2 regions of the Paracidovorax wautersii genome follow, and region 2 is predicted to be linked to the other one. Evidence: riboswitches for the same ligand, from Rfam matches in the RefSeq annotation. Region 2 holds a riboswitch; the other holds the start of a gene.

Region 1 (14,860 bases), 1.5 Mb from region 2:
CGCAGGGGCACCAGGTTCAGGTCGCGCGACGAGGCGCCCGCCTGTACTACCCAGCCGGGCTGGGTGTCTCCCGGGGCTACCAGCACCACCATGTACTGCGGCGCGGCGGGAGGGGCGCCCACGCGCGTGACCAGCACCGCCGCCAGCACGGCGGCTGCGGCAAAGCCGCCGCCGGCCAGACCGCGCCACAGCCGCACGCTGTTCCACCAGGCCGTGAGGCCGCTGTCCGCCGTAGCCGCCGCCACGGCCTGCTGGGCACGGCCCCAGCCCAGGCTGTCCTCGATGCGGCCCCACAGGGAAGGCGAAGGCTCGACGGGCGGCACGAGTGCCGTGAGCGGGTGCAGGCGCTCTTCCCAGCCCTGGACGGCATCGCGCAGCGCGGCGTCGTGGGGCAGGCGGTCTTCGACGGCGCGGCGCTGCGCGATGGGCAGCGTGCCCAACACGTAGCCGCTGGCCAGCGCGTCGATGTCGTCGGGTGTTGGTGAATCAGAGAACGTCGTCATGCCATGCACTCCCGCAGCGCCCGCAGGCCCCGCTGGATCCATGCCTTCACGGTGCCCAGCGGCGTGTGCGTCCGTTCCGCAATTTCGCCGTGCGAGCATCCCTCCACATAGGCCAGCAGGATGCAGTCGCGCCGCGCGGGCTCCAGCCGGCCCAGGCAGGCGTCGAGCTTGCCCAGGTCGGCGCCCAGTTCATAGGGGTCGATCCGGCTGCGGTAGCTGTGCAGCGCCGCCTGATCGTCGATGGCCTCCAGGGCCTCGTCATCGATGCGCACGTCGCGCGCGTTGCCGCGCGCCACGTTGAGCGCCGCGTGGCGTACCACGCTGTAGATCCATCCGCGCGCCGCGCCGCGCCCGGCGTCGAAGCTGCCGGCCCGCTGCCAGATGCTGATGAAGGCGTCGTGCAGCACGTCCTCGGCCTGGGCCCGCTCGCGCACGATGCGCAAGGCCACGCCCAGCAGATACCGGCCCGCATGGCGGTAGATGCGCTGCAGCGCCTGGGCGTCACCGCGGGCACAGGCGGCCAGGGCTGCGTCGTAGTCGAAGGTGTCGGCTGCGTTCAAGGAAAGTGCCCACGGTGGGAAGGATGCGGCATCGTAGTGCATGCGCCGGGCACGGCGCCGCCATGCCCCTGCGCCGCGCCCTCATCCGGCGCACCCTGCCCTTCCACCGCGGGCCCTTGCGCCGATCAGGCCGCCTTGTAGAAGATGTAGTCGGCCTGGTAGGGCACGGTGGTCTTCTGGCCCTTGTTCGCAGCCGTGCAGGCCATGTTCGCGGGTGCCACGCCACCGCTCAGGTTCACGCGCTGGATGTAGGTCACGCCGGTGAGCGCGCCGCTGCCCATGGCCGGGTTGGCCTTCACCAGCTGGTACGGCAGTGCGCCGGCGGTAGACGGGGCGACGGCCAGTTGCGTGGCGGTCAGCTTGGAGCCGTCGTTGGCTTCCCAGGTGGCGGGCGGGCCGTAGTACTTGCCGACCTGCTTGCCGCTGCGGTCCATCAGCTTGGCGTCGGGGCCGGCAAAGGTCCATTCGACCTGACCGGGCATGCCAGCCTTGTCCTTGCACTCGTAGGTGATGTCACCCTTGCCCACCGTCTCCCACGCCACCTTGTTGCCGGCCGGGACCTGGATGGACGCGGGCAGGCTGGCTTGCGAGAAAGGCGGGCTGTGCGCACCGGACGTGGACATCGAGCCGCAGGCGGCCAGCAAGGCGGCAGCGGACACGCCCGCGGCGACGGTGGCGATACGGGTCAGACGGATTGAGCGCATGAGGTTCTCCTGGTAGTTGAATGGAACAGTCCCGACAGGGTCTGCACCAGGCTCTACACACGAGACGCGCCTTTGGATGCAGCGCAGCGCAAAAATTCTGAAGATTTTTCCGATCAGTCCACGAACAGCGGCAGATCGGCCTTCTTCAGCGTGCGCAGCACGAAGCTGGAACGGCTGTGGCGGATGCCCTTGATCTTGTAGAGCTTCTCGCGCAGCAGCCGCTCGTAATCGCGCGTGTCCTTGACCACCACGCGCAGCAGGTAGTCGTAGTCGCCCGAGACCAGATGCGCTTCGATCACCTCCGGAATGCTGGCCAGCGTCTCCCCGAACTTCTCCAGCGTGTTGTCGGAGTGGCTGTCGAGCGTGACCTGCACCAGCACGGTGTCCGCCAGGTCCAGCGCCTGCGGGTTCAGCCGCACGGTGTAGCCCTGAATGACGCCGGACTCTTCCATCTTCTTGATGCGCCCCCAACAGGGCGACGGGCTCAGGCCCACGGCCTGACCGATCTCTTGCAGGCTGGCGCGGGAGTTGCCTTGCAGCACGGCAAGGATTTTTCGGTCGAGGCGGTCCATGGCGTTCATTATTCACGGCATCGGCGCAGCCGCAGAACGATTTACCGCACCCGAGGGATTACGGTGAACGGCAGCAGGGCCGCGCGCCGCCACCGTCCTTGGCCCCAGGCGTGCCATCGTCCGCCCAACCGCCGCTGCCTACGCCGGTATACTGCGCGCACTTGTCAGGAGAGAGTCCGCGCACCCTGTGCGGGCCGCCGAAGGCGCAGGGCCACCGCCCGAACGCTCAGGCAAAAGGACTGACAGGAACGCCCGCAGGGATGCGGGCGTTTCCCTGGCTGGAGAGAGGTCGGCGCACCGTCAACGAGACACGGGCGCCACCCACCGAAGGAGCAAACCCCGCACACGCGCCACCGGCGCCGGCTGCGCGGTGAATCTCTCAGGTAAAGCGGACAGCAGGGCACATGCCGCGGCGCATCTCCGGATGGGCCGCTTCCATGCCTGCCCTCGGAGATTCCGCCATGTCCTCGTCCGCTTCCGCCGCCCCGCTGCTCACCACGCCCCTGAACGCCCTGCACATCGCGCTGGGCGCCCGCATGGTGCCGTTCGCCGGCTATTCCATGCCCGTGCAGTACCCCAGCGGCCTGATGGCGGAGCACCACCACACACGCACCGCCGCCGGCCTGTTCGACGTCTCGCACATGGGCCAGCTCAAGCTGGTAGGCGCGGATGCCGCCGCCGCGTTCGAGACGCTGATCCCCGTGGACGTGATCGACCTGCCCGTGGGCAAGCAGCGCTACGGCCTGCTGCTGAACGACGAAGGCGGCATCATCGACGACCTGATGTTCTTCAACCAGGGCACGGTCGATGGCGAACCCACGCTGTTCGTGATCGTGAACGGCGCCTGCAAGGCGGGTGACATCGCTCACATCCAGGCCCGCATCGGCCAGCGCTGCCAGGTCGTGCCGCTGCCCGACCAGGCCCTGCTCGCGCTGCAGGGCCCGCAGGCCGCCACCGCGCTGGCGCGGCTGGCGCCCGGGGTGCAGCAGCTGGTCTTCATGACTGGTGGCGACTTCACCATCGCCGGCTGCGACTGCTTCGTGACGCGCAGCGGCTACACCGGCGAGGACGGTTTCGAGATCTCCGTGCCTGCCGCCCAGGCGGAGGCCCTGGCCCGCGCCCTGCTCGCCCAGCCCGAGGTGAAGCCCGTCGGCCTGGGCGCCCGCAATTCGCTGCGCCTGGAGGCCGGCCTGTGCCTGTACGGCAACGACATCGACACCACCACGACGCCGCCCGAGGCCGCGCTGAACTGGGCCATCCAGAAGGTGCGCCGCACCGGCGGCGCCCGCGCCGGCGGCTTCCCGGGTGCCGACAAGGTGCTGGCGCAGATCGACCAGCCCGCCCGCCTTACCCGCAAACGCGTGGGACTGGTGGCCCTGGAGCGCGTGCCCGTGCGTGAGCACACCGAGCTGCAGGATCTGCAGGGCCAGCGCATCGGCGAGGTGACCAGCGGCCTGCTCGGCCCCACGGTAGACCAGCCCATCGCCATGGCCTACGTGTCTGCAGACCACGCGGCCCCTGGCACGCGTGTGAACGCCATCGTGCGCGGCAAGCCCGTGCCGATGGAGGTGGCGCCCATGCCGTTCACCCCGCCGCGCTACCACCGCGGCTGATCGCGCCGCGCCGCACCGCCTCAGCCGTTGGAAGACCGTCCCCGCCCGGCTACAGTCGCAGCTGGCAACGGCAGTTCTCTTTTTTCCTCTGATTGACCTTTCATTTTCTGGAGCCCCCATGACCGCCAAGTTTTCCAAGGACCACGAGTGGATCGACATCGCTGACCACCAGGCCGCCACCGTGGGCATCACGCTGCATGCGCAGGACGCGCTGGGCGACGTGGTCTTCGTGGACCTGCCCGCCGTGGGCGCATCGTTCGCCCAGGGCGAAGTGGCCGGCGTGGTCGAGTCCGTGAAGGCCGCCGCCGATGTGTACATGCCCATCTCCGGCGAGATCGTCGAGGTCAACGAGGCCCTGCGCGCCGATCCCTCCCTGGCCAACAGCGATCCGCTGGGCGCCGGCTGGTTCTTCAAGGTCCGCGTGAGCGACCTGTCGCAGTTCGACGCGCTCATGGACGAACCGGCCTACGCCGAGTTCACCAAGAACGCCTGATCCGACGCGCCGGCGGCCTTGCCGGGCCGCGGCGCTTTTCCTTTTTGCCGCCCGTCCTGCTGCCGCCGCCGATGACCACCTCTGCCCCCTTCCCCTCGCTCGCCGCGCTTGAGAACGCCGCCGAGTTCCAGCCCCGCCACATCGGCATCGATGCGGCGGACGAAGCCCACATGCTGTCGGTGATCGGCGAGGCCTCGCGCCGCGCGCTGATCGACGGCATCGTGCCGCGCTCCATCGCGCGCAGCCAGCCCATGGATCTGCCGCCCGCCAGCACCGAGGCCGGCGCGCTGGCCGAGCTGAAGGCGATTGCGGCGAAGAACCAGGTGTTCAAGAGCTTCATCGGTCAGGGCTACTACGGCACGCACACGCCGGGCGTGATCCTGCGCAACATCCTGGAGAACCCCGCTTGGTACACGGCCTACACGCCCTACCAGGCCGAGATCAGCCAGGGCCGCATGGAGGCCCTGGTCAACTTCCAGACCATGGTGACGGACCTGACCGGCATGGACATCGCCAACGCGTCCATGCTCGACGAAGCCACCGCCGCCGCCGAGGCCATGACGCTGGCCCGCCGCTCGGTCAAGGCCAAGGGCCAGCGCTTCATCGTGGCGGGCGACGCCCACCCCCAAACCATCGAGGTGATCCGCACGCGCGCCGAGCCGCTGGGCATCGAGGTGGTGCTGGCCGACAGCGCCGAGCAGTGGAACACGCTGCTGGCGGGCGACGACTACTTCGCCGTGCTCGACCAGTACCCCTCCACCAGCGGCCGCCTGGGCGTGGACGACGGCGACACCGTCAGGGTGCATGCCAAGGGCGCCGCCTACATCGTGGCGGCGGACGTGCTGGCCCTGTGCCTGCTCAAGCCGCCCGGCGAATGGGACGGCGGCCCCGCCCAATCCGGCGGCGCCGACATCGTGGTGGGCACCACGCAGCGTTTCGGCATGCCCATGGGCGCGGGCGGCCCGCACGCGGCCTACATGGCCTGCCGCGATGCATTCAAGCGCTCCCTGCCCGGCCGCCTGGTGGGAGTGAGCGTGGACGTGCACGGCAAGCCCGCCTACCGGCTGGCGCTGCAGACGCGCGAACAGCACATCCGCCGCGAGAAGGCCACTTCCAACATCTGCACGGCGCAGGTGCTGCCGGCCGTCATCGCCAGCATGTACGCCGTCTACCACGGCCCCGAAGGCCTCACGCGCATCGCGCAGCGCGTGGCCAGCTACACCGCGATCCTGTCCAAGGGCCTGGCGCAACTGGGCTACACCGCCACGCACCACGACTCGGCCTTCGACACGCTGAGCCTCAAGAGCGGTGCGCGCACCGACGAGCTGCTGGCCCGTGCCGCCGCGCAGCGCGTGAACCTGCGCAAGGCCTGGGACGAATACCTGTGCATCTCGCTGGACGAGACCACCACCCGCGCCGACATCGCCCTGCTGTGGTCGATCTTCGCGGGCGAAGGCCAGGCGCTGCCGCGCGTGGAAGACTTCGAGGCCGGCATCGAGCCGCTGATCCCCGCCGCCTTGCGCCGCACCAGCGCCTTCCTCACGCACCCGGTGTTCAACACCCACCGCAGCGAAACCGCCATGCTGCGCTACATCCGCCAGCTGTCCGATAAAGATCTGGCGCTGGACCGAAGCATGATCCCGCTGGGCTCGTGCACCATGAAGCTCAACGCGACCAGCGAGATGATTCCGATCACTTGGCCCGAGTTCGCGCAGGTGCACCCCTTCGCTCCTGCCGACCAGCTGCAGGGCTATGCCGAGCTGGACGCGCAACTGCGCGCCTGGCTGTGCCAGGCCACGGGCTACGCCGGCATCAGCCTGCAGCCCAACGCCGGCAGCCAGGGCGAATATGCGGGCCTGCTGGCGATCCGCGCCTACCACCGCGCGCAGGGCCAGGGCCACCGCAACATCTGCCTGATCCCCAGCAGCGCCCACGGAACCAACCCCGCCAGCGCGCAGATGGTGGGCATGCAGGTGGTAGTGACGGCCTGTGACGCCAATGGCAACGTGGACATGGCCGACCTCAAGGCCAAGTGCGAACAGCACGCCGACAAACTGGCCTGCGTGATGATCACCTACCCCAGCACGCACGGCGTGTTCGAGACGCAGGTCAAGGAACTCTGCCAGCTGGTGCACCAGCACGGCGGCCGCGTGTACGTGGACGGCGCCAACATGAACGCGCTCGTCGGCGTTGCGGCCCCTGGCGAGTTCGGCGGCGACGTGAGCCATCTCAACCTGCACAAGACCTTCTGCATTCCCCACGGCGGCGGCGGCCCCGGCGTGGGCCCCGTCTGCGTGGTCGAAGACCTGGTGCCCTACCTGCCGGGCCATACCTCGGCCAGTGTGGCCGGTGGCGTGGGCGCCGTCAGCGCGGCGCCGCTGGGCAATGCCGCGGTGCTGCCCATCAGCTGGATGTACATCCGCATGATGGGCCCCGATGGCTTGCAGGCCGCGACGGAAACCGCCATCCTCAGCGCCAACTACATCAGCGCGCGCCTGAAGGACCACTACCCCACCCTGTACGCATCGGCCAACGGCCATGTGGCGCACGAGTGCATCCTGGATCTGCGGGGCCTGAAGGACACCAGCGGCGTGATGGCCGAGGACGTGGCCAAGCGCCTGATCGACTACGGCTTCCACGCGCCCACGCTGTCCTTCCCGGTGCCCAACACGCTGATGGTGGAGCCCACGGAGAGCGAGACGCTGTTCGAGATCGACCGCTTCATCGACGCGATGATCGCCATCCGCGAAGAGATCCGGCAGATCGAAAGCGGCGCCTGGCCGCGTGACGACAACCCGCTGAAGAACGCGCCGCACACGGCCGAAAGCCTGCTGGCCGCGGATTGGCCGCGCGGCTACAGCCGCGAAGCCGCCGCCTACCCCGTTGCAGCGCTGCGCCAAGCCAAGTACTGGTCGCCCGTGGGGCGCGTGGATAACGTGTATGGCGACCGGAACCTGTTCTGCAGCTGCCTGCCCGTGAGCGACTTCGCCTGACCGAGCCAAGGCCCTCATCGCTGGGCACTCTCTTCACAAAGGCCTGGCGACAGGCCTTTGTGCGTTTTGGAGTTGCGTACGCAAGCTCCAGGTTTCATGACGGCCGGCCGGGTGGGAGGCACCAGCCCCACTGCGGTCGGCATGCGGGTACTTCACCGCCAGCGCATGCAACAAACGGTATTCATTCGCGAGCTTACCGCGGGCGTTAGGCCTTTCATGCTCCGCTTTAAGCGGGCCGCCATTAACGCCAGCGCTTCGCCCTTCTCAAGGTTTCTGCTCTAGAGTTTTGGCGCTCTGCTGGATTTCGCCAGCATCCGTTTCGTCAGTTTCAAGCCTTGTTGACCGCTGGCTTCGGCAGCCAGAAGCCGCGCTTCGGGCTGCCTGCGCCTGTGCCAGCGGCTCCCACGGCCCCACGTCAAGCGCTAGACTGCTTCGGCATGAAAGCACCCATCTGCTTCCTCTGCAACAAGGACTTTGGCTCAGAGTATTTCCACTTCCGAACGGGAGGAAGCATGGTTCAGTTTGCGGACTTCGAACCGCTGCTCAAGGGCCGGGCCGGACATCCCCAAGGCCTGGAGTGGTTCTGCAACGAGCATGTGCAAGCAGCTCAAGCCCTGGCCGCTCATACAACCGGCGAAGCACTGTCCAAACTGCGTGGCAGATATGGTGTTTTTCCGCCTTATGAATCCAAGCCTTATCGTGACCCCGAACTTTGGGTTACTGATGTGGGGCCAAATGCCCCACAGGTCTTTGCCATTCTTCGCCGTGCTTCGCAAGCCTCCCCCGCAGAGGCCCAGGAGTTGTTGGCAAGCGGGGTTTTCAAAGTCGCACAAGGCTGGCCCCGTGCATTTCAAGGATGGCAAAGCGCCCTCGTAGAAGCAGTGGCAGAAGTGGAAATTCGCTTTCCGTGAACGCGCAATCTGTCCCCGCAGTCGAGACGGGCAGCTCACAAGCGACGCTTGTCGGTTCTCTGCGCCCCACGCGCTCGGGCCGCCCCTCACTTTCTCGTCAGGCGTCAAGGTGGACAACGAAGACTGGAATGGCACGTTCAGAATCCCCCCTTCCTCCGCCCGAACAGGCCCCCAACCGGCCCCCTTACGCCAAACATGAGGCCTTATGCGGACACTCCTAGAACCCGTTGGCTCCGAACTCGAGTGGCATAGGGGCTCGGACATCGCCGAAATCCACAGCACGAATTCCGGCTTGCGTATTGTTGTAGCCGCCCCGGAAGGCGTCGACCGCTATCTTGAGATCCACTTCGTCTTCGCCCGGGCATTCCAGGTGATGGATGAGGGGGACATGCTGGGGTATTGGCAAACGCCTCTCACCACGGGTCATGCTCTTTACAAGGTCACTTCTGGCGGCTGGCGGGAACGCGCTGCGGGGCAGTTCCTGCACGTGACCGCGTCGCTCGACGCCATGCAAGAGTGGCTCGTGGTCTCAGAGTGCCTGTGTGTTTCCGTTATTTCAGCGTATGCGCCGCATGTCCGCGAATTCGGGGACGCGGCCTGACCGATCATTCAAGCCGGCGCTGCTTCGTGGCTCGGCTTGGCTCTGGTGGTAGTACACAGGAAATTTGCGGCCACTGCCGAACAGGCTGCAGCGTGCGGCGCCCATTTGTCGAAACGTTACGCCCTGCGCCAGGGGCACGTCAGCGTGCTCCAGTGGGACAGGAGGCTCCAACCAGAAGATCGGCTGGTAGTGGCGCCGCGCTGCCTCTTGCGGCGGAGGGCCCCGAGCCCGCTGAACGCTTAAGCACCTCCACAGCGAGGATGGGCCACGCTGCAGGCAGCCCCATCGGAATGACACGCCGCGCGAGGGATGGGTTCAGCGCAGCTCCGTCTCTCTGAAACCCACACTGGGAAGCGACAAGCGCGGGCTGACAAAAGATCAGCTCCCACCACACCCCGGCATGGCCGCGCGGGTAGCCACGGTGGTGGCGCTGTCATCCCGCCCCCCAGCGTTGCGGGTGTAGGTACAGCCATAACGCGCATCGGCCAGGGTGGCAGGCGTCTTCACGTCGTCGCCGGCCGGTTTGACGCCTTTCTCGACCCAGTCGGCCAGGGCCTTGAACGCTTCGGACTGCTCGGCCACGGTGAAGTCACAGTGGCTCGGCGCGCGCACGGCGCGCTGCACCAGCCACTGGCCGCTGCCGTTGGCCTCGGCGCGGTCGCGGTAGACCTGTTCCATGTGGAAGGGCACGTACATGTCGCCCAGCGTGTGCAGCGTCACCACGGGGATGCGGAACTGGCCGTTGACCTGCGGCACCCAACGCAGTCCGTCGCTGCGCAGGCGGTTGGCATCCGGCGCGGGCACCCACTTGGCGATGGTGGCGTTGAAGTTGGCCACCTCGGCGTCGCTGGCATTGAAGCGGTAGACGGTGGCGGTGGTGTCGATGCCCTGCTTGTTCAGGATGCCGTTGATGGTGCCGTCGCGCCCGAAGGTGCCCCACACGGTGTTCTGCAGCGGCGCGTTGGCAAAGCCCTGGTCGAAGATCGGCCGCGGCCCGCCGGTCAGGTTCATCACGATGTCCTTGAGCTTCTGCCCTTGCGGCGTGACCGACGAGAACGATGTCTGGTTGCCGAACAAGGCATTGCGCACCTGCGGGGCGATCGTGGCCCAGTCGGTCGTAGGTGCGCTGGCGGCGGGCAGGCCGGCGAGCTTTTGCGCGGCCAGTTGGTAAGCGCCGAAGTAGTTGTACAGCGACAGGTCTCCCAGCACGGCGCACATGGGCAAAGCGCCCTGGTAGGTGCGCTTGTGGATGGCGGTGCGCTGCGCCTCGTCCTCGATGGCGGCGGCGGTGATGTGGCCGCCCATGGACACACCCGTCAGGTAGGTGCGGGTGGGCTCGGGCAGCGCGCGGCCGTTGGCGGCGGCGATGCCGACGAACGCGTTGGCCAGTGCGTTGGTGTCTTCCACGCCCACGCGCACGTCGTAGAAATTCTTGGTGTAGCTGGACGCGGCCCAGGCGTAGCCGTTCTCGATCAAGTACCGCCGGAAGGCCGGGTTGGACACCGTCAGCGCGTTGCCTTCGCCGGCATAGCCGTGGGCGTACATGACCAACATGCCGTTCCAGTTCTTCGGCACCTCGATGCGGTAGCCCGCACCGGCGTTGATACCCGTCCAGCGGTCGGTCTCGACCGTGGCGCCGTCCATGGCGGCGAACGGCAGGCTGGCGGTCGCCACGGCAAAGCTGTTGCGGCTGTCCTGCGCGCGCGTTTCCTCCGGCCCAGTTCCGCCCGAGCCGCCACCACCCCCACAAGCGCCGAGCAGCATCGCGCTCACCGCGCAGACGGCGGCCGTACGGGGGAAGAAGGGAGAACGGGTGGGCTGCATGGGAGGCCTTTGGATCAGTTGAAAGAACGGCTGCGAGCGGCCAGTCTAGGGACGACCGCTACGGCCTCTGCGCGGGCTTTCCCGAGCGCTTTGTCGCCAGGGCGACGGCGACGGCAGTGGCCGCAGCGGCTGGGCAGCCACGGTGCCGGGCTGCTGGATCGCCCCGGGTTCTGCAGCGCCTCCACCTTCGTAGATCGGAGCCCCGCGGACGGCGCCGGAAGCGCGGGAGCGCGCCAGAGGCATGACGCTGCCTCCTAGTGAAGAGAATCCGTCGCGGTAGGTCGCACTCCTGACCGTGGCCGGCATGACCGGCTGCATGCGACAGCCAACGCAGCCCACCGGTGTCAGGCAGCATGAACAAGACGCGGGCATACGCGCAGCAAGACCGCCCAGGACGCCTCGCGCGATGGCTGCAGCGAACGGCTTTTCCGCCCGCCCCCGCGTTGGCGTTCAGGTGCAATCACCGCCGGGCCGTCGATTTCTCTACCATTGGCCCCTTGCCTCATTTCTGGAGCTTTCCTCAATGCGCCCCCTCATCGCCGCCCTGGCCTTCGCCACCCTCGCCCCGCTCGCCATCGCCCAGACTCCTGCGGCAGCCCCCGTCACCACGGCCTCCGGCCTGATCTACCAGTCGCTCAAGGAAGGCACCGGTGAGTCCCCCAAGGCGACCGACACGGTCAAGGTGCACTACCGCGGCACTTTCCCAGACGGCAAGGAGTTCGACAGTTCCTACAAGCGCGGCGAGCCGACCGAGTTTCCGCTCAACGGCGTGATCCGCTGCTGGACGGAGGGCGTGCAGCGCATGAAGCCCGGTGGCAAGGCCAAGCTGATCTGCCCGCCCGGCATCGCCTATGGCAGCCGGGGCGCCGGCGGTGTGATTCCGCCCAACGCCACGCTGCATTTCGAGATCGAGCTGCTGTCGGTCTCGCGCTGAGCGCGTGCCGGCACCCATGCGCTACTTAAAAGATAGCTGCTTGCGCTTGATTTGCCTGATATTCAAGGTCAAATGGGATTGAATTGCTGATTGAACCAGCGCATTTAGCTTCTCTTTTAATAGCATCGTTGTGCCCTGCATCAGCGTCCACGGCGCCGCGCCCGGCGCTGCCGGGGCGCACCACGGCACCTTCGGCCAAGTACCCCAGCCCGTGCGCCAGCGCGCCCCGCAGACCGCCCGCGTACACTGGCGGACGGTCGCGGGCACCCTGGCCTGCGCAGCGCCACCATGACCCTTCCCGACCTGTCTTTCCTCCTGCGCAGCCCGAACGATGACGCGGCTGCCGGCACCGGCGCGGGCGGGCCGCCGTCGGAGAAGCCGCCCACCGTGGTCGAGCGCCGGCAGGCCCCGCGCAAGAACGAGGCGGTCGAGGCGCTGATCGCCGAGCTGCGCGCCTCGCAGGCCGAGCTGGAGACGCAGAACAAGGTGCTGCGCTACAGCCAGGCCGCGGCCGAGAGCGCGTCCGAACGGTTCGAGACGCTGTTCGCCAGCGTGCCGCTGGCGCTGATGGTGCTCGACGAGCACGACATGGTCGTGCAGGCGAACTCCATGGCCCACCGCTCCTTTCAACCGACCGAGGCCGACCGGGCGCTGACCTCGCTGATGCCCTTCGTGGCCGCCGACCACGTGCCCCGCGTGCGCGCCGCTTTCGCCAACGCGCTGGCCGAGGGCCAGGCCGAGGCCACCGAGGTGGTCTTTCGCATCGGCACCTATGGGCGCATCACCGGCGACCTGCACATCGCCCGCATCGAGACGCCGCAGGACGGTGCCCCGCCCCTGCTGCAGTTCCTCTGCGCCGTGATCGACCAGGGTCCGCTGCTGGCCGAGCGCCGTGCGCTGCAGCAGAGCGCCCATGCGCTCAAGGAGCGCAATGGCCAGTTGCACGCCAGCGAGCGGCGGCTGGAGGCCGTCATCAATTCCGCCCTGGACGCCATCATCTGCGTGGACCAGGACCGCCGCATCACCGTATTCAACCCCACCGCTGCCGCCCTCTTCCTGTGCACGCGCGAAGACGCCATCGGCAGCCCGCTGGAGCGCTTCCTGCCGGACGCCGAGCAGGCCTTCGCGCTCGCGCAGCTGACTACGCAGGCCGTGCTGGGCGAGATCACCGCCCGCACCGCCACGGGCCGTGAACTGGCCGTAGAGGTGAGCCTGTCGTTCGAGCGCCATGCCGAGGGCGAGACCACCACCGTCTTCGCCCGCGACCTCACCGGCCGCAAGAAGGCCGAGCAGCACCGCAATGAGCTGGAGGCGCAGCTGCGCGAGTCGCAGAAGATGCAGGCCGTGGGCACCATGGCCGGCGGCATCGCGCACGACTTCAACAACATCCTGGGCGCCATCCTGGGCAACGTGGACCTGGCCAAGGCCGACTGCGGCCCCGGCTCGCCCGTGCTGGAGAGCCTGCTGGAGATCGAAAAAGCCGGCCGCCGCGCGCGCGACCTGGTGCGCCAGATCCTCACCTTCAGCCGCAACGAGCCGCCCAAGCGCACGGCCGTGGCGGTGGACGAGGTGGTGCGCGACACCGCCCAGCTGGTGCGCGTGACGCTGCCGCCCGCCGTCGAGCTGCGGGTGGAGCTGGACCCGCACCTGCCCGCGATGCTGGCCGATGCCACGCAGGTGGAGCAGGCGCTGCTCAACCTGTGCACGAATGCCGTGCACGCGCTGGGCGAGTCGCGCGGCACGGTGCTGGTGGGCGCGTCCTGCCTCGTGCCGGACCACCGCCTGGGCGACCGCCTGGGCCTGGCGCACGGCACCTACGTCGCGCTGAGCGTGACCGACAACGGCCCCGGCATCGACGCGGCCACGCAGCTGCGCATCTTCGAGCCCTTCTTCACCACCAAGCCCGTGGGCCAGGGCACCGGCCTGGGCCTGGCGGTGGTGCACGGGGTGATGCGCACCCACGGTGGCGCGGTGGACGTGGACAGCGCGCCCGGCCAGGGCAGCCGGTTCACCCTGTACTTCCCTGCCGAGCCTGCGCATCCGCCGGCCCTGGAGCCGGCCGCTGCGCCAGAGCCGGCCGCCCCCGGGCCTTCGCCCGTGGCGGAAGCCCCGGCCACAGAGGCTGCCGTGCTGACCGCGGCCATGCAGCCGCAACGCCAGCGCCACGTGATGTACGTGGACGACGACGAAGCTCTGGTCTTCCTGGTGCAGCGCCTGCTCAAGCGCCGCGGCTACCGGGTCAGCACCTTCACCGACCCGCATGCCGCCGCCGCGGCCCTGCGCGAGGCGCCGGCGGCCTACGACCTGGTCGTCACCGACTACAACATGCCCGGCTACTGCGGCGTGGACTTGGTGCGCGAAGCCAAGCAGATCCGTCCGGACCTGCCCGTGGCGCTGGCCTCCGGCTACGTGACCACGGAGATCGAGCGCGCCGCCCTCGCGGAGGGCGCAAGCGCGCTGATCCACAAGCCCAACGATGTGGAGGAGCTGTGCGCCACGGTGGACCGGCTGGCCCACGCGCCGGCCCCGCCCGCCACACCGGCCGATGGCACTGCCTGACGCCGCGGCCGTGCCGCCGGGCCTGGCGTGCGTCTATGCCGACGACGACCTGCTCGTGCTCGACAAGCCCTCGGGCCTGCTGTGCGTGCCCGGCCGCGGCCCCGACAAGCAGGATTGCCTGAGCGCCCGGGCGCAGCAGCAGTGGCCCGATGCCCTCATCGTGCACCGGCTGGACCAGGCCACCTCGGGCCTGGTGCTCATGGCCCGCTCGCCGGCCGTGCAGCGCAGCCTGGGCCACGCCTTCGCCCAGCGCCAGGTGCACAAGCGCTACCAGGCCGTGGTGGCGGGCACCCTGGCGCCGCCCGCCGACGGTGTGGGCACAGGCGGCTGGGGCGTGATCGACCTGCCGATCGCCGCCGACTGGGAGCGCCGGCCGCTGCGCATCATCGATGCCGAACACGGCAAGCCCAGCGTGACGGAGTGGCGGGTGCTGGCCGTTGGAACCGATGGCAGTGGCAGCCCCACCACGCGCGTGGAGCTGCAACCCGTCACGGGCCGCACGCACCAGCTGCGCGTGCACCTGGCGGCGCTCGGCCATCCGATCCTGGGCGATGCGCTCTATGCCGACGCGGCCGTGCAGGCCCGCGCGCCGC
Region 2 (14,860 bases):
CGCGTTCACCACGGAGCGATGCCTTGCTGCGCCACGTTGCCATTGCCTGCGTTTCGTTGCTGTGTGCCGGCGCGGCCTGGAGCGATGAGTGGTTCACCGTTCACGGGTATCCGAACCAGCCCGAAGACGATCTGGTCGAGGTCAACCCCACGGCCGTCGACATGAGCGGGCAGCAGGTGGTGTCGTTGCGTGTTTCCCGCAAGGACGTGCGCACCAGCTTCCAGGGGCATCGGTACCGCTCCTACTTCGGTACGGCAGTGATCGATTGCACCGCCCGCCGCGGCTGGTATCTGGCCAACCGTTACTACCTACAACCGATGTGGGGCGGACCGGTGACGGCCGAGGAGTCTTTCCGCCCCGGCGAGGCCCCCGTGGCTTTCAAAGACATGCCCGGAGATGCCGCCCGCAAGATCGTGCAGGCGGCCTGCAGCCGGAAGGCGCGCTCCTGAGGCGACCGTCGCTCAGAACAGGTTGAACCGCCAAGCCGCGTAGGCCAGGCCGGCCAGCGCCGCGGCGCCAAGGGCCAGCGCCCACGCGCCGCCGTGCGACTCCGCAAAGGGGTCGTCCAGCATGCGGCGTGCGTTGGGCGGCACGTGCGCCGTTTGTGAGAGCGAACTGCCCAGCCGGGTGTTGATCCGCATGCGCCCGTTGATTGCCCAGCCGCTGGCGTCCAGGATCGGGCCCAGGCTGCGCTGGCGCAGCTTGAGCCACGCGATCAGCATGCTGGGGCCCGAGATGGCGAGCACGATACCCAACAGCGCCAGCGGAATCCATGGCCCCATGTCCACGAACTTGGCGAACACGCCGACCAGCACGGCGCTGATGCTGCCCAGCGCCACGCCGATGGCGGCCACGGTGCCGACGTCCGTGCGCCGCGGCGCCTCGGGGGTCGGAGCGGCTGCCGCGGCCGGGGCGCTCAGGTTCGTGTTGGCCAGGGTGGTGGCCGTGCTGCCCAGGGACTTCTCCACGCGCGAGTCACTGGCCGCCGCGCGCTTGGCCACCTGCTCTTCGATCATGCGCAGGAACTTTTTGTACGGCGAGAAGAAGGCCTGCGCGATGCTGGTGGGGTTCTCGATCAGCTTGGTGATGGTCGCATCCCAATCCCGGCCCTTGCGGTCGTAGAACACGCCGTTGCGGCCGATGAACAGAAAGTCGACATCGCCCGCGGTGAAGGCGGCAACGATGGATTGCTTCTGCACACCCTTCTTCGGATCGGTGCGCACACAGTCGCAGTACGCAAGATAGGTCTTGGCCAGCCCGGCCAGCTTGGCATGCTTGGCGGCGTCGGCCACCTGCACGGTGAGGTCGCAGCTGCGGGCATCCAGGTAGAGCGTGCCGGCCTGGAACACCGCGCCTTCGCGCTGGTAGAACGCCGAGAACGACACGAAGTTGTTCAGCAGCCGTAGCAGGTCACGCTTGAAGCGCAGCAGCCGCTCCAGCGCCAGCGTGTGGTCGTTGTGGGTTTTCTCGGCCTCGTCCTGGTCGATGAGCGCCATCACGCGCTGCTCGGCGTCGCCGTGCAGCACTTCGGCGAACGCCTTGTCGCCCTCGATGGCCGCCAGCGGCGTGGCGGGCTTGTCCGCCAGCCACTGCTGTGCCGGCGCTAGGGCCTCCTGCAACTGCTGCCACTCCGCTTCGTTCAACGTGTCCTTGCTGTCGCCCAGCAGCGGCGCCACGGCCTTGTGCTGGAACGTTGCCAGGGCCTTCGCCCAGGCGGGATTCACGCCGCGCAGCAGCGGCAGGCTGGTCGTGGGGCCGATCGGCGACACAGGGGCGACCGGCAGGGCCGCCATGGCCTTGGACGACAGCGCCAAGTCGCCTTCGGCCATGGCGGCATATTCTTCTTTCGACGGATTGAGCGCAGACGCCGCCCGCAGGTCGTAGGCCGCCAGACGGGCACGCGCGAAGAAATCATCGATCTTGCTGCGCACGGCGTTGAGCGCCAGGGCCGCATCCACCGTGCCCTCGCCCAGCGGCAGATGGGCGGTGGCGCTGCGCGCACCGTCGCTCCACTGGCGCAGCTTGCGCACCTGGGCAAAGAAGGCTTCCGCACGCTCGCGGTCCACGCCGGCGGGCTGATCGTCTACGGCCTTGGCTTCGCCCTGCAGCTGCATGATCCAGCGGATGGTCTGGCGGGCCAGCGCGTCGTCGGCCGCCGTCTCGGGGCTCACCACGCCATCGCCGTTGAAGCGCATCTCGCTCAGCACCTCGCTGCGCTGCGACACGGTGGCCAAGTCGATGGACGTGGCGTCGGTTCGCCCGGCCAGTTCCAGGATGCGGCGCGCCTGCGCGGCAAGCGCGCGGCCCTCATCGGTATCGGCCAGCGCGTCGAGCATGAGCACATCGGACGGCTGCGCCAGTTCTTCCGGATCGCGCACCATGCTGCAGGCCCATGCGCAGGCCGCCAGCAGTTCGGGGGGGCGGATGCGTCCGTCGTGGTCGGTGTCGATGAGGTCCAGCGTGCGGGTGTCGAACTCGATGCCGCGCGTAGGGCAGGCCAGCGCCACCCACAGTTTCTGGTCCAGCTCCGGCAGGTGCGCGATGTCGGCGCCCGTGCGGATGATGACCTGGTCCACGCCTCCTGCGCGGAAGAACTGCCATGGGTGCTGCGGTCGTGCCTGCATCTGCGTGTGTACCTTGGAAAATGGGTTGGGAAGACCGTATTGGAACCCAGGCGCAGGCCCTGTAGGGCGATGGCGCAAATGCGGTTGCGCAGGTGACTTCGCCCTGCCATGCGCTTGGGCTACAGTGCCCGCATGGATGCATTCACCCGTTCGCTCAAGCTGTCCGGAGCCAGCAATTTCCGCGACCTCGGAGGCTATGTGGGGCTCGATGGCCGGCCGGTGCGTTGGCGCCGTATCTTCCGTTCCGACCATCTGGCTGCGCTCACGCCGCAAGACACCGCGCTGCTTGCGAGCCTGCAGCTCTCGCGGGCCTTCGATTTCCGCGGCGCTGCCGAGCGCACCGCACTCGCGTACACCTTGCCCGATGTGGCCTACCACGCGCTGTCCATCGAGCCCACCGTTGTGCAACGGGCCAAGGACATGGCCCTGGCCGGCCAGCAGATCAGCGCAGCGATTGCCGTGGAGCTCATGCAGGACACGTACCGCGCCTTCGTCAACGACAACACCGAGCAGTTCGCCACGCTGTTCGCGCACCTGCTCGCCGACGACGCTCCGCTGGTGTTCCATTGCACGGCCGGCAAGGACCGCACCGGTTTCGCGGCGGCCCTCATCCTGTCCGCGCTGGGGGTCCCGCGCGATGTCGTCATGCAGGACTACCTGCTCACCAATACCCTGTACCTGCGCCCCGCCGGGTTGGCGGGCCATACCCCGGAAGAGGTGCTGAACGTGCTGTGGCGCGTGCAGGAGGAATTTCTGGAGGCGGCACTGCACGCCGTCGACCACGACCATGGCGGCATGCAGCGCTACCTCGCCGAGCGGCTGCGCGTGGGCCCGGCCGAGCTGCGGCGCCTGGCCGCGCTGTACCTGCAGCCCGCCGCGGGCTGATGCCCGTGGCCGCATGAAAAAAGCCGGCGCAAGGCCGGCTTTTTTCTTCGCGGTGTGCGCGGCGGCCTTGCAGGCCGCAACCCATCAGACCGTGGCGTCCTTCAGCTTCTTCAGCGCGCGGGTCTTGATCTTGACCGATGCGGGCTTGGCGGGGAACCAGCGCTCTTCGCCCGTGAACGGGTCCTTGCCGAAGCGCTTCTTCTTGGCGGGGATCTGCTGCAGGCCGATCTTCAGCAGGCCAGGCAGCGTGAATTCGCCAGAGCCCTTCTTGTGCACCGAGGCCAGGATGGCCGACTCCAGTGCGGCCAGCACTGCCTTGGCCACCTTGGGTTCCACGGAGGCTTGTTGGGCCAGGTGGGCGACCAGGGTGGTCTTGTTGAAGGTGTCCTTCAGGGGCTTCAGGGCTGCGGGTGCGGCCTTGGCAGCGGGGGCGGCCGCCTTCTTGGCTGCGGGAGCAGCGGCCTTCTTTGCAGGAGCGGCCTTCTTGGCGGCCGGAGCGGCGGCCTTCTTGGCTACGGGTGCAGCCTTGACGGATGCGGCCTTCTTTGCGGGTGCAGCGGTTTTCTTTGCAGTTGCCATGGTGTTGGTATCTCTTTAGGAATGTGGAACACGCCAGCGGTGCTGGTCGGCGGATTCTAGGTGTGTTTGTCTTTGCCAGTACATGGGGCAGGCGCAAATGGTTGCAGAAAACCCCGTGGAAACAGCCCATTCGGGCGGTTGGCGCGCTGGCGCACGCGTCCGCAGGGCCTGCGCAGCGCTCTTCGCACAACACCCGGGCAGGGCCGGATGCGCCGGCGCGCCATGCGCTTCAGAATGGTCCGCAGCGCAGGCGCCCGCCGCGGTTGCTGCTGACGCGCAGCACGGCCGGCACGCGCGGCCCCGCATCCTTCCACGGAGACCTTGCACATGCAGACACCGCCGCCAGCGCCGGACTACGGCCGCTACACCACCTTGCACATCACCCGGCGCGGCGCGCAGGGCCATGTGCTCGATATCCAGATGAAGGCCCTCAACGGCAAGCTGCCGACCGCCGGGCACGACGGCCACCGCGAGCTGGCGGCCATCTGGCGCGACGTGGCCGACGACGACAGCGTGCGCTGCGCTGTGCTGCGCGGCGACGGCGCGGGCTTCTCGGGCGGTGGCGACCTGGCGATGGTGCAGGACATGACGCAGGACGACGCCGTGCGCCGGCGCATCTGGAAAGAGGCGCGCGAGCTGGTCTACCAGCTGATCAACTGCGACAAGCCCATCGTCTCGGCCATGCACGGGCCTGCGGTGGGCGCGGGCCTCGTCGCCGGCTTGCTGGCGGACATCTCCATCGCTGCGCGCAGCGCCAAGATCGTCGACGGCCACACGCGCCTGGGCGTGGCGGCGGGCGACCATGCCGCTATTGTGTGGCCGCTGCTGTGCGGCATGGCCAAGGCCAAGTACCACCTGTTGCTGTGCGAGCCGCTCAGCGGCGAAGAGGCCGAGCGCATCGGCCTGGTGTCGCTAGCCGTGCCGGACGAAGAGCTGCTGCCCCGCGCCTACGCGGTGGCCGACCGGCTGGCGGCCGGCGCGCAGACGGCCATCCGCTGGACCAAGTACGCGCTCAACAACTGGCTGCGCCAGGCCGGGCCCACTTTCGATGCCTCGCTGGCGCTGGAGTTCATGGGCTTTGCGGGCGACGAGGCGCGCGAAGGCGTGGCGGCGCTGCGCGAGAAGCGCCCGCCCCGGTTCTGAGCGCTGACGCCAGGACGCCACCTTCTCCGACGGGCGCGCGGGCCTTTCGCGCAGCGCTTGGCGTTAAGCTGTGCGGACCCGTTGTCCACCTTGCCAGGAGCAGCCATGAGCGACACCTCTCCCTTCGGTTTCGGGCGCTTCGTCCCCGGATTCGACTTCCTGCAGAACCTTGCCAAGGGCTCCGCCGCCGGCATGCCCTCGATGTCCCATTGGGTGGCGCCCACGGTCAGCGTGGAGGAGCTGGAAAAACGCATCGAGGAACTCAAGGCCGTGCAGTTCTGGCTGGAGCAGAACAGCCGCGCGCTTGCGGCGACCATCCAGGCGCTGGAAGTGCAGAAGATGACGCTGGCCACGCTCAAAGGCATGAACGTGGCCATGGGCGACCTGGCGGGAGCTTTCGCAGGCAAAGGTGCGGAGGCGTTTGCCCCTCCGCCCGCGGCGGCACCCACAGATCCTCGGCCAGCGCAGCCTGCGCAGGGCCACGGCGATGGCACCGATGAAGACGCCGACCGCATTCCGCCGGAGGACGTCGACGCTGACGCGGAAGGCCGCGCCACCCCCGGCGTCGTCGATCCCCTGCAGTGGTGGACCGCGCTGGGCACGCAGTTCCAGCAGATCGCCGCCAGCGCCCTCAAGGACGCTACGGCCCACCCGTCGGCGCTCGACGCCACGCGCGACATGGCCGCGCAGGCCCTCAAGACTGCGACCGGCATGGCCTCGCAGTTTGCCGCCCAGGGCGCTCAAGGCATGCAGGACATGCAGGACATGCAGGACGCCACCCGCCGCGCCGCGCAGGCCGCAGGAGCCGCTGGATCGAAGCCGGCCGCCGCCCCCAGCAAGAAGAAACCCGCGCGCAAGGCGCCCAACCAGGGCACCGCCAGCCGGCGTACGGCCGCTGCGGCGCCGGCCGCGCCCCGCGCCCGCAAGGCCGGCACCCCGCCCCCCGCGCCCGCTGCTGCTGCGCGCAAGGCACCTGCCCGCCGCAGCCGCCCCGCCGGCGGCTGAGGGCGCGCGCAGGGGCTGTGCGTCGCCGCTCCCTGCGCATCCCGCTCCTGCCGTTCCACGCCGCACCGCCCACGAGACCCGGATGCCACGACCATGAAACTCTTTCCCCACGGCCACGCGACCCACCCGCAGTGGCGCATGGCTGCCGCGCTGGTGCTGGCCCAGCTGCGCGCCCAGATGGCACTGCCGCAGTACGCCGCCGCGCCCACGCTCGGGTTGCTCTACATCACCGACCACTACGCGGACGAGGCGCAGGCGCTGCTCGACTTTCTGGCCGCCGAGCTGCCCGAGGTGACGGACTGGAGCGGCACGGTCGGCGTCGGCGTGGCTGCCAACAATGCGGAGTATTTCGACGAGCCCGCGCTGTCGCTGATGCTGCTCGACCTGTCGCCCGACCAGTACCGGGTGTTTTCCGGCGTGGCGCCGCTGGCGCGCAGCACGGCGGCGGGCTTCGTGCCGCACACGGCGCTGGTGCATGCCGATGGCGATACGCCTGAGTTGGCGGAGCTGATCGACGAGATGGCCGAGCGCACCGCCAGCGGCTACCTGTTCGGCGGCCTGGCGGCGAGCCGGCGCCAGAGTGCGCAGTTCGCGGTGGGTGGCAACGGCAACATCGCCGGGCAGGGCGCGGCCGGTGGCGTGTTCGACGGCGGCCTCTCGGGCGTGGCCTTCGGGCCCGGCGTGCGGCTGCTGTCGCGCGTCACCCAGGGCTGCCAGCCGGTGGGGGCGCTGGCCACCATCACCGCCGCGCAGGACAACGTGGTGCTGGAGCTGGACCACGAACCGGCGCTGGACGTACTGCTCGACACGCTGCAGGTCTCGCTCGACGCCAACCCGCAGCCCGCCCTGCAGCGCGTGCGCGCCACCATGGCCGGCCTGGTCGATGCCGGCACACAGCCCGCGGGGCGCGCCGGCCACTTCGGCACCGATGTGCGCGTGCGCCACATCGTGGGGCTGGACGCCACGCGCCGCGGCGTCGCGCTGACCGAGCGGGTGGAGACGGGCATGCGGCTCGCCTTCTGCCAACGCAACGTGGCGGCCGCGCGGGCCGACCTGATGCGCATCTGCGCAGAGATCCGCGAAGAGCTGGAGCCCGACGAACTGGAGCACGGCCTGGCGCCCACCGCGCCCGGCGATGGCAGCGAACGCAGTGTGCTGGCGCAGGTGCTCTCGGGCGGCGCGGCGCTGCCAGAGCAGCGCATCCGGGGCGCGGTCTACGTCAGCTGCTCCGGCCGGGGCGGCCCCCACTTCGGCGGCCCCAGCGCGGAGCTGCAGATCGTGCGCCACGCCCTGGGCGACGTGCCGCTGGTGGGCTTCTTCGCCGCCGGCGAGATCGCGCACCACCGGCTCTACGGCTACACGGGCGTGCTCACCGTCTTCGTGGGCGACGAGACCACGGCCTGAACCCGGCGCACTTCATTTTGATAGCGCTTGGCGCTTTGTCCATCGGCGATTCAATGCTCTTTTGCATGAGATCGCTTATGTGGAAAGCGCAAGGTGCTCCGTTATTGGTAGCGGATAGGGGCCCCGACACCGCTGTCCGCATGCCGTCCGGATCGCTGCGACAGGTCGCTCACCCCGCTGGCTGCAGCACCGGCGCCACCGCGCGCGGAAGTCCGGCGAAGGCGAAGTCCAGCTCCGGCGCCAGCCCGCTCACGATGCGCGCGATCGACTTGCCCGAGCCGCAGGCGTGCGTCCAGCCCAGCGTGCCGTGACCCGTGTTGAGGAACAGGTTGGGCAGCTTCGTGCGGCCGATGAGCGGGACGTTGCTTGGCGTGGCCGGGCGCAGGCCCGTCCAGAACTGCGCCTGCGCCGTATCGCCCGCGCCGGGAAACAGCTGCTCCACGCGCTTCACGATGGCCTCGCAGCGCACGGGGTTCAGGTCGCGGCCATAGCCGTTGAGTTCGGCGGTGCCGGCAATGCGCATCACGTCGCGCGCCGGCTGATCGCCTTGCGCCGGGCGCGTGTAGCGCGAGAAGACCAGCTTGTACTCGTCGTCCGTCAGGCTGACCTCGTAGGCGGCGGAGGCGTCGCGCACGGGCAGCGTGACCGAGTAGCCCTTGGCCGGATAGATGGGCAGGCGCAGGCCCAGGGGCTCGGCCAGCAGCGGGCTGAACGAGCCCATGGCCAGCACGTAGGCATCGCCGCGCACGCGTTCGAAGCGGCCCTGCGCATCGGTGATCTCCACGTGGTCGATGGCACCGCCTGCGGAGCGCAGCGCGGTGATGTGGCAGCCCATGCGGAACTGCACGCCGGCGGCCTCGGCCCGCTGAGCCAGTGCGCGCGTGAAGGCGTTGGCGTCGCCGGATTCGTCGGCTTCGGTGTAGGTGGCGCCCGCCAGCTGCGAGCGGATGGATGCCAGGGCCGGTTCGATGCGCACGGCCTCGTCGGCGCTCACCACACGGCGCTCGCAGCCGAGCTGGCGCATCTGCTCGGCCGGCGCGAGGGCGCCGTCGAACTCCTTGGGGCTCGTATAGAAGTGCAGGATGCCCTGCATGCGCTGGTCGTACTGAATGCCGGTATCGCGGCGCAGCTGCTGCAGCGTGTCGCGGCTGTAGGTGCCCAGGCGCACGATCTGCTCGATGTTGTGGCGTGTGCGCGCCGGCGTGCATTCGCGCAGGAACTGCAGGCCCCAGAGCCACTGGCGCATGTCGGCACGCAGGCGAAAGAGCAGCGGCGCATCTTCGCGGCCCAGCCACTGCAGCACCTTGAGCGGGGCGCTCGGGTTGGCCCAGGGCTCGGCGTGGCTCACCGAGATCTGCCCGCCGTTGGCGAAGCTGGTCTCTGCGCCGGGCGTGGCCTGGCGGTCGATCACGGTCACTTCGTGGCCGAGTTGCTGGAGGAAGTAAGCGGAGGTGGTGCCGAGCAAGCCGGCGCCGAGGACGATCACGCGCATCTTCAAACCTTTCGAGGGTGAAGCGCCGGGCGTGCGCGTGCAGGCAGCTATGGATCGATAGCGTGCAGCAGGCGCGTGGCCCGGCTGCCGCTCCCCCTGTCCTTGGTACCTGAGAGATTCACGCTGCGCCAATGGGGTGCAGCACTTGCTCCTTCGGTGCGCCACGGCATGCGTGGCGGCTCTCCAGACGGCTTTGATGGTGGTGCAGTACGGGACCTGAGCGTGTATGGGAGTTTGCGCCTTCGGTGGAACGCCAGCGGGGCCGGGCCGTTCACTCTCCTGCGGGGCGGATCGTAGCAGCGAAACCGCGCCGCGCATAGCGCCCGGCGCGGCCGCGGGTTCAGCCGGCCTGCGGGAAGACCGCTTCGCCCAGGTTCAGCATCAGGCGGTTGGCCCAGGCGAAGAGGGCGGCGGCGTGCAGGGCATCCAGAATTTCCAGATCGGAAAGGCCCGCATCGCGCAGCGGCTGCAGGTGCTGCGCGCCGAATGCGCCCGGCGTGCGGGTCAGGGCAGCGCTGGCCTGCACGATGGCGCGTTCGCGGGCGTTGGTGCCGGCGCCGTCGGGCTCGGTGAAGATCTGCGCCATCACATCGTTGCGCTTGGCCAGCTGCTCGAAGCGCTGGGCGTGCACGGAGGCGCAGTACACGCAGCCGTTCACGCGCGAGACCACGGTGCTGGCCACCTCGCGTTCGGCGCGGGAGAGGCCGCCCGGGGCATACATGATGGCGTTGAACGCCTGCGACCGTTCGGACAGCACACGCGGCTGGTGTGCCAGCAGCAGGTAGAAGTCCGAGGTGCGGGCCTTGGGGTGGCTCAGGTCGAGCACGGCGTTCTGCTCGTCGGTGGCGGCGGCCGGGTCGAGCACGGGCAGCCAGGCCTTCCAGTCCAGCGTCTCGCTGGTGTAGCCGTTCACGCGCAACGGCTCGCCGGGGGCGGGCAGGTTGGCGGGGTGGATGAAGGGCGGGGCGTCGGCGGTCTGCAAGGGCGCGGGGGGCGCCGCATCGGCGTCGCCCAGCTGCGCCAGGGCCGCCACGCCGGCCACCACGCGCAACTGGTAGGTGACGAAACCGATCAGCTGTGCCAGCAGCACGGTGTCGGGCACCGACAGGCCTGCGGCGGGCAGCGCCTGCAGCGCGGCTTGGTCGCTCTCGGCGGGGTGCGTGGCCAGCGTGCGCACGAAGTGCACGATGGCTTGCAGGCGCGCATCGGCGATGGCGGCATCGGGCGTGTCCACCAGCGCCTGCAGCGCCGGTGCCGGGTTCAAGGGCTGCAGCGCCCCGCGGTAGTGGGCCGCCAGCGCGGGCAGGCCGCTCACACGGGTGATGTCGTGCGCCACGGCCAGGCGCTCGGCCTGTGTCAGGCCGCCGGGCAGACCGGGGTCGAACAGTGCGTCTTCACAGCCCTGGGTGGCGAGGGCGACCTTGTCGCGCTGGTGGCGCACGGTGTGCGCGGCGCTGCCCGGCGCAAGGCCGGCGATCTGGTCGATGGTGTCGTGTGGGGTGGTCGTGGTCATGGCAGAGTGCAATCCAGAAAAATCAGGGGGCTGTCACGCGGGCAGGACGCGTTGCGCCGTATCGGCCGGCGTCCATTCGTCGCCCAGCAGCTCGGGCTCGGCATAGGCCTGCAGCACGTCGAAGTGGTGCTCCACATCTTCGCAGTAGAACAGGCCGGCCAGACCCGTCGCCAGGCGCCGCGCGCCGTCGCTGATGGCCGGGATGTCGCCCGATACCGTGCCGTGCGACAGCGCGGCGGGGTAGCAGAAGCAGTGGATGCGCTCCAGGCCCGGGCAGGCCCCGGGTGTGCGCTGCTGGAACTCGAACACGGGGCCCAGGTCGGGCGAGTCGGCCAGCTCCTGGTCTTCGTCGCCCGCGGGCGGCTGGTAGCGCTCGCCCCAGGTGCGCACGTGCGGCGCGAAGGGCGCGTACTCGGGCTTTTGCGACCAGTCGATGGCAAAGCCCGTGGACACGATGAGAAAGTCGAACGCGAAGGTGCCGCGCGGCGTGGTGACGCGTAGCTCGGGGCCCGATGCGGCCACCCGCTGCACCGGACAGCCCAGGTGGAAGAACGCATTCGGGTGGCGCGACACGCGCAGCGTGCTGCCGTGCGGCGGCGGCACCTGCGTGGTGTTGATGTAGTGGCGGATGCGCCATTTCCATTCCGGAGGCAGCGCATGGTGGCCGTGCGTGAGGCCGGGCACGCCCGAGCCTTTCGACTTGTTGATGCGCGGCAGATCGGCGCGGCGCACCAGCAGGTCCACGCTCGCGGCGCCGCATTCCAGGGCGGTGGCTGCGCTGTCCATGGCGGACGACCCGGCGCCCACCACGCCCACGCGCTGGCCGCGCAGCGTGGCGTAGTCCAGCACGTCGGAGGAGTGCGCCCAGCGGCTGCGGTCCACACCGTGCATGAACGCCGGAATCTGCGGCCCGCCCAGCCCGTCGCGGCCGGTGGCCAGCACCACGCGGCGGGCGAACCAGGCCGTGGCGCGGCCGTCGGCCTGCACGTCCACTTGCACCAGGCCGTCATCGCGCGGGCGCACGGCCGTGACGGCGTGCCCGTTGCGCACGTCGGCTGCGGTCACGCGGCGGTACCAGCGCAGGTAGTCCATCCACTGCAGGCGCGGGATCTTGTCGAGCGCGGCCCAGGCGGCCTCGTCCCATTGGGCCTCGAACCAGGCGCGGAAGGTGAGCGAGGGCAGGCCGAGCGCAGGCCCTGTCAGCTCCTTGGGCGAGCGCAGCGTTTCCATGCGGGCCGTGGTGGCCCAGGGGCCTTCGTGGTCGAGCGGCGCGCGGTCCAGCAGCACGGCGCGGATGCCCTGCTGCGCCAAGGCCATGCTGGCCGCCAGCCCCGCCTGGCCCGCGCCGATGATGAGCACGTCGATGACCGGCTGGCCTGCGTGGGTGCGCTGCGGCAGCCAGGGCTTGGCGCGCCAGTTGAGCGTGAGCAGATCGTGCTGCAGCCGTTGTTCCAGCGCGGCCAGCCCGGCCGCGCCCAGAGGGGAGGAAATAGCCATGGAAAAGTCGATGCAGTAGAGGGCGTGTAGAGCAATGGGATCGGATAGCCATGCAGGCTAGCACCGTCACGGCGCATGAAACCGGCGCGGCCCCATACCAGCACCCCCGCGGAACTGGCTCTGCCAGGCCGCTGGGGGTGCCCCCCTTCCCGGGCGCGCAGCGCCACGAGAGAAGGGGGGAGCGGCGCAGCCGCTCAGGGGGTTGCCCTGATCTAGTCAATGCTGATTTTCGCGTCCTTCACGACCTGTGCCCACTTGGTGCGGTCAGCATGGACGGTCTGGCGGAACTGCTCGGGCGTCTCGATGCGGATGGCGTTGCCCTGCGATTCGAAGCGCTCGCGCACTTCGGGCTGCTCCAGCACCTCCTTGATGGCCGTGTTGAGCTTCTTCACGATGGCCGGGTCGGTGCCCTTGGGCGCGAACACGCCGAACCAGATCGAGCTATCGAAACCCTTGGTACCGGGCAGACCGCTGGATGCGATGGTGGGCACCTCCTTCACGGCGGCCACGGGCTTGGCGGTGGTCACGCCCAGCAGACGCACCTTGCCGGCCTTGTAGTGCGGCAGCACGGTCTGCACCTGGTTCATGATGCAGCAGGTCTCGCCGCGCACCACGGATGTGATGGCCTCGGGGCCGCCCTTGTAGGGCACGTGCACCATGTTCAGTCCCAGCCGCGAATTGAACTCGGCAAACGCCATGTGCGTGCCCGCGCCGTTGCCGGTGGACGCATAGTTGTACTTGCCCGGGTTGGCCTTCACCACCTCGACGAACTCCTTGAGCGTCTTCACGTCGATCACGTTGGGGTTGATGGTGAGCACGTTGGACACGTCCAGCACGGGCGCCACGGGCACGAAGTCGGCCTCCACGTCGAAAGGCAGCTTCTTGTACAGCGCGGCATTGCTGCCGTGCGTGGCGGCGGTGCCGAAGGCGAGCGTGTAGCCGTCCGGCTTGGCGCGGGCCACGTACTCGCTGGCGATGTTGCCGGCCGCGCCGGACTTGTAGTCGATGATGAGCGGCTGGCCGAGCTTGTGCTGCAGCGGCTCCTGCACGGCGCGGGCGACCACGTCCACGCCCGAGCCGGCGGGGAATCCCATGATCAGCGTGACCGGCTGGCGCGGCCAGTCGGCCGCGGTTTCGGCCGTGGCGGGCGCGTGGACCACGAAGGCTGCGGCAGCCGCCAACGCCAGCACGGCGGCAGCGGTGTGGGCAGCGGGAAGGGCGCGGCGGCGGAGAAGGGTCGTGGAGGTGGGCATGGCGGGATCCTGGAGGGCAGGCATGTCGGTGAAGAGAAGGAAAGCGCGCGATTGTGGGCAACTGCACATGCGCCGCCCGCTATATGCATATGGCATGCCCGCCGCGGGCGGCGGGCTGTGCCGGGGAGCGGCGGACGTGCCAAGACCTTGAACAGGTTCCAAGGCTCCCATAATTTGCGCTTTCGGGCCGTCTGCGCGTCCGATCCCATCACTCAGTCCGTGGATACCCGCATGACGTCCCACCCTGCTTTCGATCCCGTGCCCGGCGCAGACCTGCTCATCCGGGCCCGTACCGGCGACGGCCCGCGCCCGGACGATCTGCCCGCCGCGCTGCGCCCGGCCGACGTGGCCCAGGCCTATGCCGTGCAGGACCGCGTGGTCCAGGCGCGCGGCGCCATTGCCGGGTGGAAGGTGGGCGCGGCCTCGCCCGACGCCGAACCCGCGCGCAGCGCCCTGGCGGACGACAGCGTGCACGTGGCCGGTGACGACGGCGTGGTGCACCTGGCCGCGCAAGATTTCCTCGTGATCGGCGTGGAGGCGGAACTGGTCTTCCAGTGCATTGCCGATCTGCCGGCGCGCGAGGTGCCCTACACGCAGGGCGAGGTGCTGGGCGCCTTTGGTGCGGTGCACGCTGCCATCGAAGTCTGCGACACGCGCTTTGCCGCCTGGGGCGGGCAGCACCCGCTGAGCCGGCTGGCCGACCAGGCCTGCCACGGGGCGCTGGTGGTGGGCACCGGGCGGGGCGATGGCGCGGCGGTGGATGTGCTGCGCCAGCCCGTGCGGCTGGAGGTCAATGGCGGCACCGTGGTCGCGCACGATGCGGGCGGCAACCCGGCCGGCGAGCCGCTGCGCCTGCTGGTGTGGCTGGCCAACGGCGGTGCGCACAGCCTGGGCGGCCTGCGCGCCGGGCAATGGGTCACCACCGGCTCGTGGACCGGCACGCCGATGGTGATGCAGGGCGACGTGGTGGTGGCGGACTTTCCCGGCATCGGCCGGGCCGAGCTGCGCATCGACTGACCGGGGGAGCGCCGTGCTCTGCCGCCGTGCCGCGGTGCGGGCGCGCCGCGCCGCCCGGCGGCCCCCGCGGCCAGCCGTCCGCGGTGGATCAGTAGCGGCGCGGGTCGTTCGGGCGGCGGTCGTGCCGGTTAGGCACGCCGTCGCCGTCGCGGTCCCAGCCGCCGCGGTCCATCACCCAGCGGTCGCCGCGCTGGTTCCACTGCGGCTGGCGGTAGGCATAGCCGGGGCGCGCCTTGATCCAGTGGCCGGGCACCCAGGCATGGCGGTGGCCGCGCCATTCCCAATGGCCGGCCTCCCACACCATGCCGCGGCGCGGGCGCGGCACGGCTTCATAGCGGGGCGGCGGGGGGGCGCGGTACTGCGGCGCGACCACCACGGGGGCGCCGTAAGACGGTGTCCCGGCCTGGATGACGACGGTGGCGTTGGTCACCGCCTGGGCGCTGCCCAT

What was found. A riboswitch is a leader RNA that binds a small molecule or an ion and turns the genes downstream of it on or off. The one in region 2 is predicted to bind glycine.
Region 1: linked by a shared signal. The riboswitch ahead of gcvT (glycine cleavage system aminomethyltransferase GcvT) and the one ahead of QE399_RS08440 (D-amino acid dehydrogenase) in region 2 are both predicted to bind glycine.

The regions. Positions count from the first base shown of each region.
Region 1 is NZ_JAVIZX010000001.1:3,360,769-3,375,628, reverse strand. It holds gene QE399_RS15290 (anti-sigma factor) at 1-503, opposite strand, end outside; gene QE399_RS15285 (sigma-70 family RNA polymerase sigma factor) at 500-1,105, opposite strand; gene QE399_RS15280 (DUF3455 domain-containing protein) at 1,189-1,767, opposite strand; gene QE399_RS15275 (Lrp/AsnC family transcriptional regulator) at 1,881-2,339, opposite strand; glycine riboswitch at 2,495-2,591, shown strand; glycine riboswitch at 2,608-2,745, shown strand; gene gcvT (glycine cleavage system aminomethyltransferase GcvT) at 2,801-3,952, shown strand; gene gcvH (glycine cleavage system protein GcvH) at 4,071-4,445, shown strand; gene gcvP (aminomethyl-transferring glycine dehydrogenase) at 4,517-7,438, shown strand; gene QE399_RS15255 (hypothetical protein) at 7,876-8,349, shown strand; gene QE399_RS15250 (hypothetical protein) at 8,555-8,950, shown strand; gene QE399_RS15245 (alpha/beta hydrolase) at 9,329-10,714, opposite strand; gene QE399_RS15240 (FKBP-type peptidyl-prolyl cis-trans isomerase) at 11,298-11,708, shown strand; gene QE399_RS15235 (PAS domain-containing hybrid sensor histidine kinase/response regulator) at 11,997-14,267, shown strand; gene QE399_RS15230 (RluA family pseudouridine synthase) at 14,254-14,860, shown strand, end outside.
Region 2 is NZ_JAVIZX010000001.1:1,844,859-1,859,718, forward strand. It holds gene QE399_RS08405 (surface-adhesin E family protein) at 24-449, shown strand; gene QE399_RS08410 (hypothetical protein) at 462-2,624, opposite strand; gene QE399_RS08415 (tyrosine-protein phosphatase) at 2,757-3,509, shown strand; gene QE399_RS08420 (HU family DNA-binding protein) at 3,594-4,088, opposite strand; gene QE399_RS08425 (enoyl-CoA hydratase/isomerase family protein) at 4,416-5,231, shown strand; gene QE399_RS08430 (PhaM family polyhydroxyalkanoate granule multifunctional regulatory protein) at 5,337-6,236, shown strand; gene QE399_RS08435 (FIST signal transduction protein) at 6,330-7,640, shown strand; gene QE399_RS08440 (D-amino acid dehydrogenase) at 7,810-9,132, opposite strand; glycine riboswitch at 9,219-9,329, opposite strand; glycine riboswitch at 9,337-9,415, opposite strand; gene QE399_RS08445 (CMD domain-containing protein) at 9,473-10,645, opposite strand; gene QE399_RS08450 (SidA/IucD/PvdA family monooxygenase) at 10,679-12,142, opposite strand; gene QE399_RS08455 (Bug family tripartite tricarboxylate transporter substrate binding protein) at 12,355-13,395, opposite strand; gene QE399_RS08460 (2-keto-4-pentenoate hydratase) at 13,627-14,412, shown strand; gene QE399_RS08465 (YXWGXW repeat-containing protein) at 14,501-14,860, opposite strand, start outside.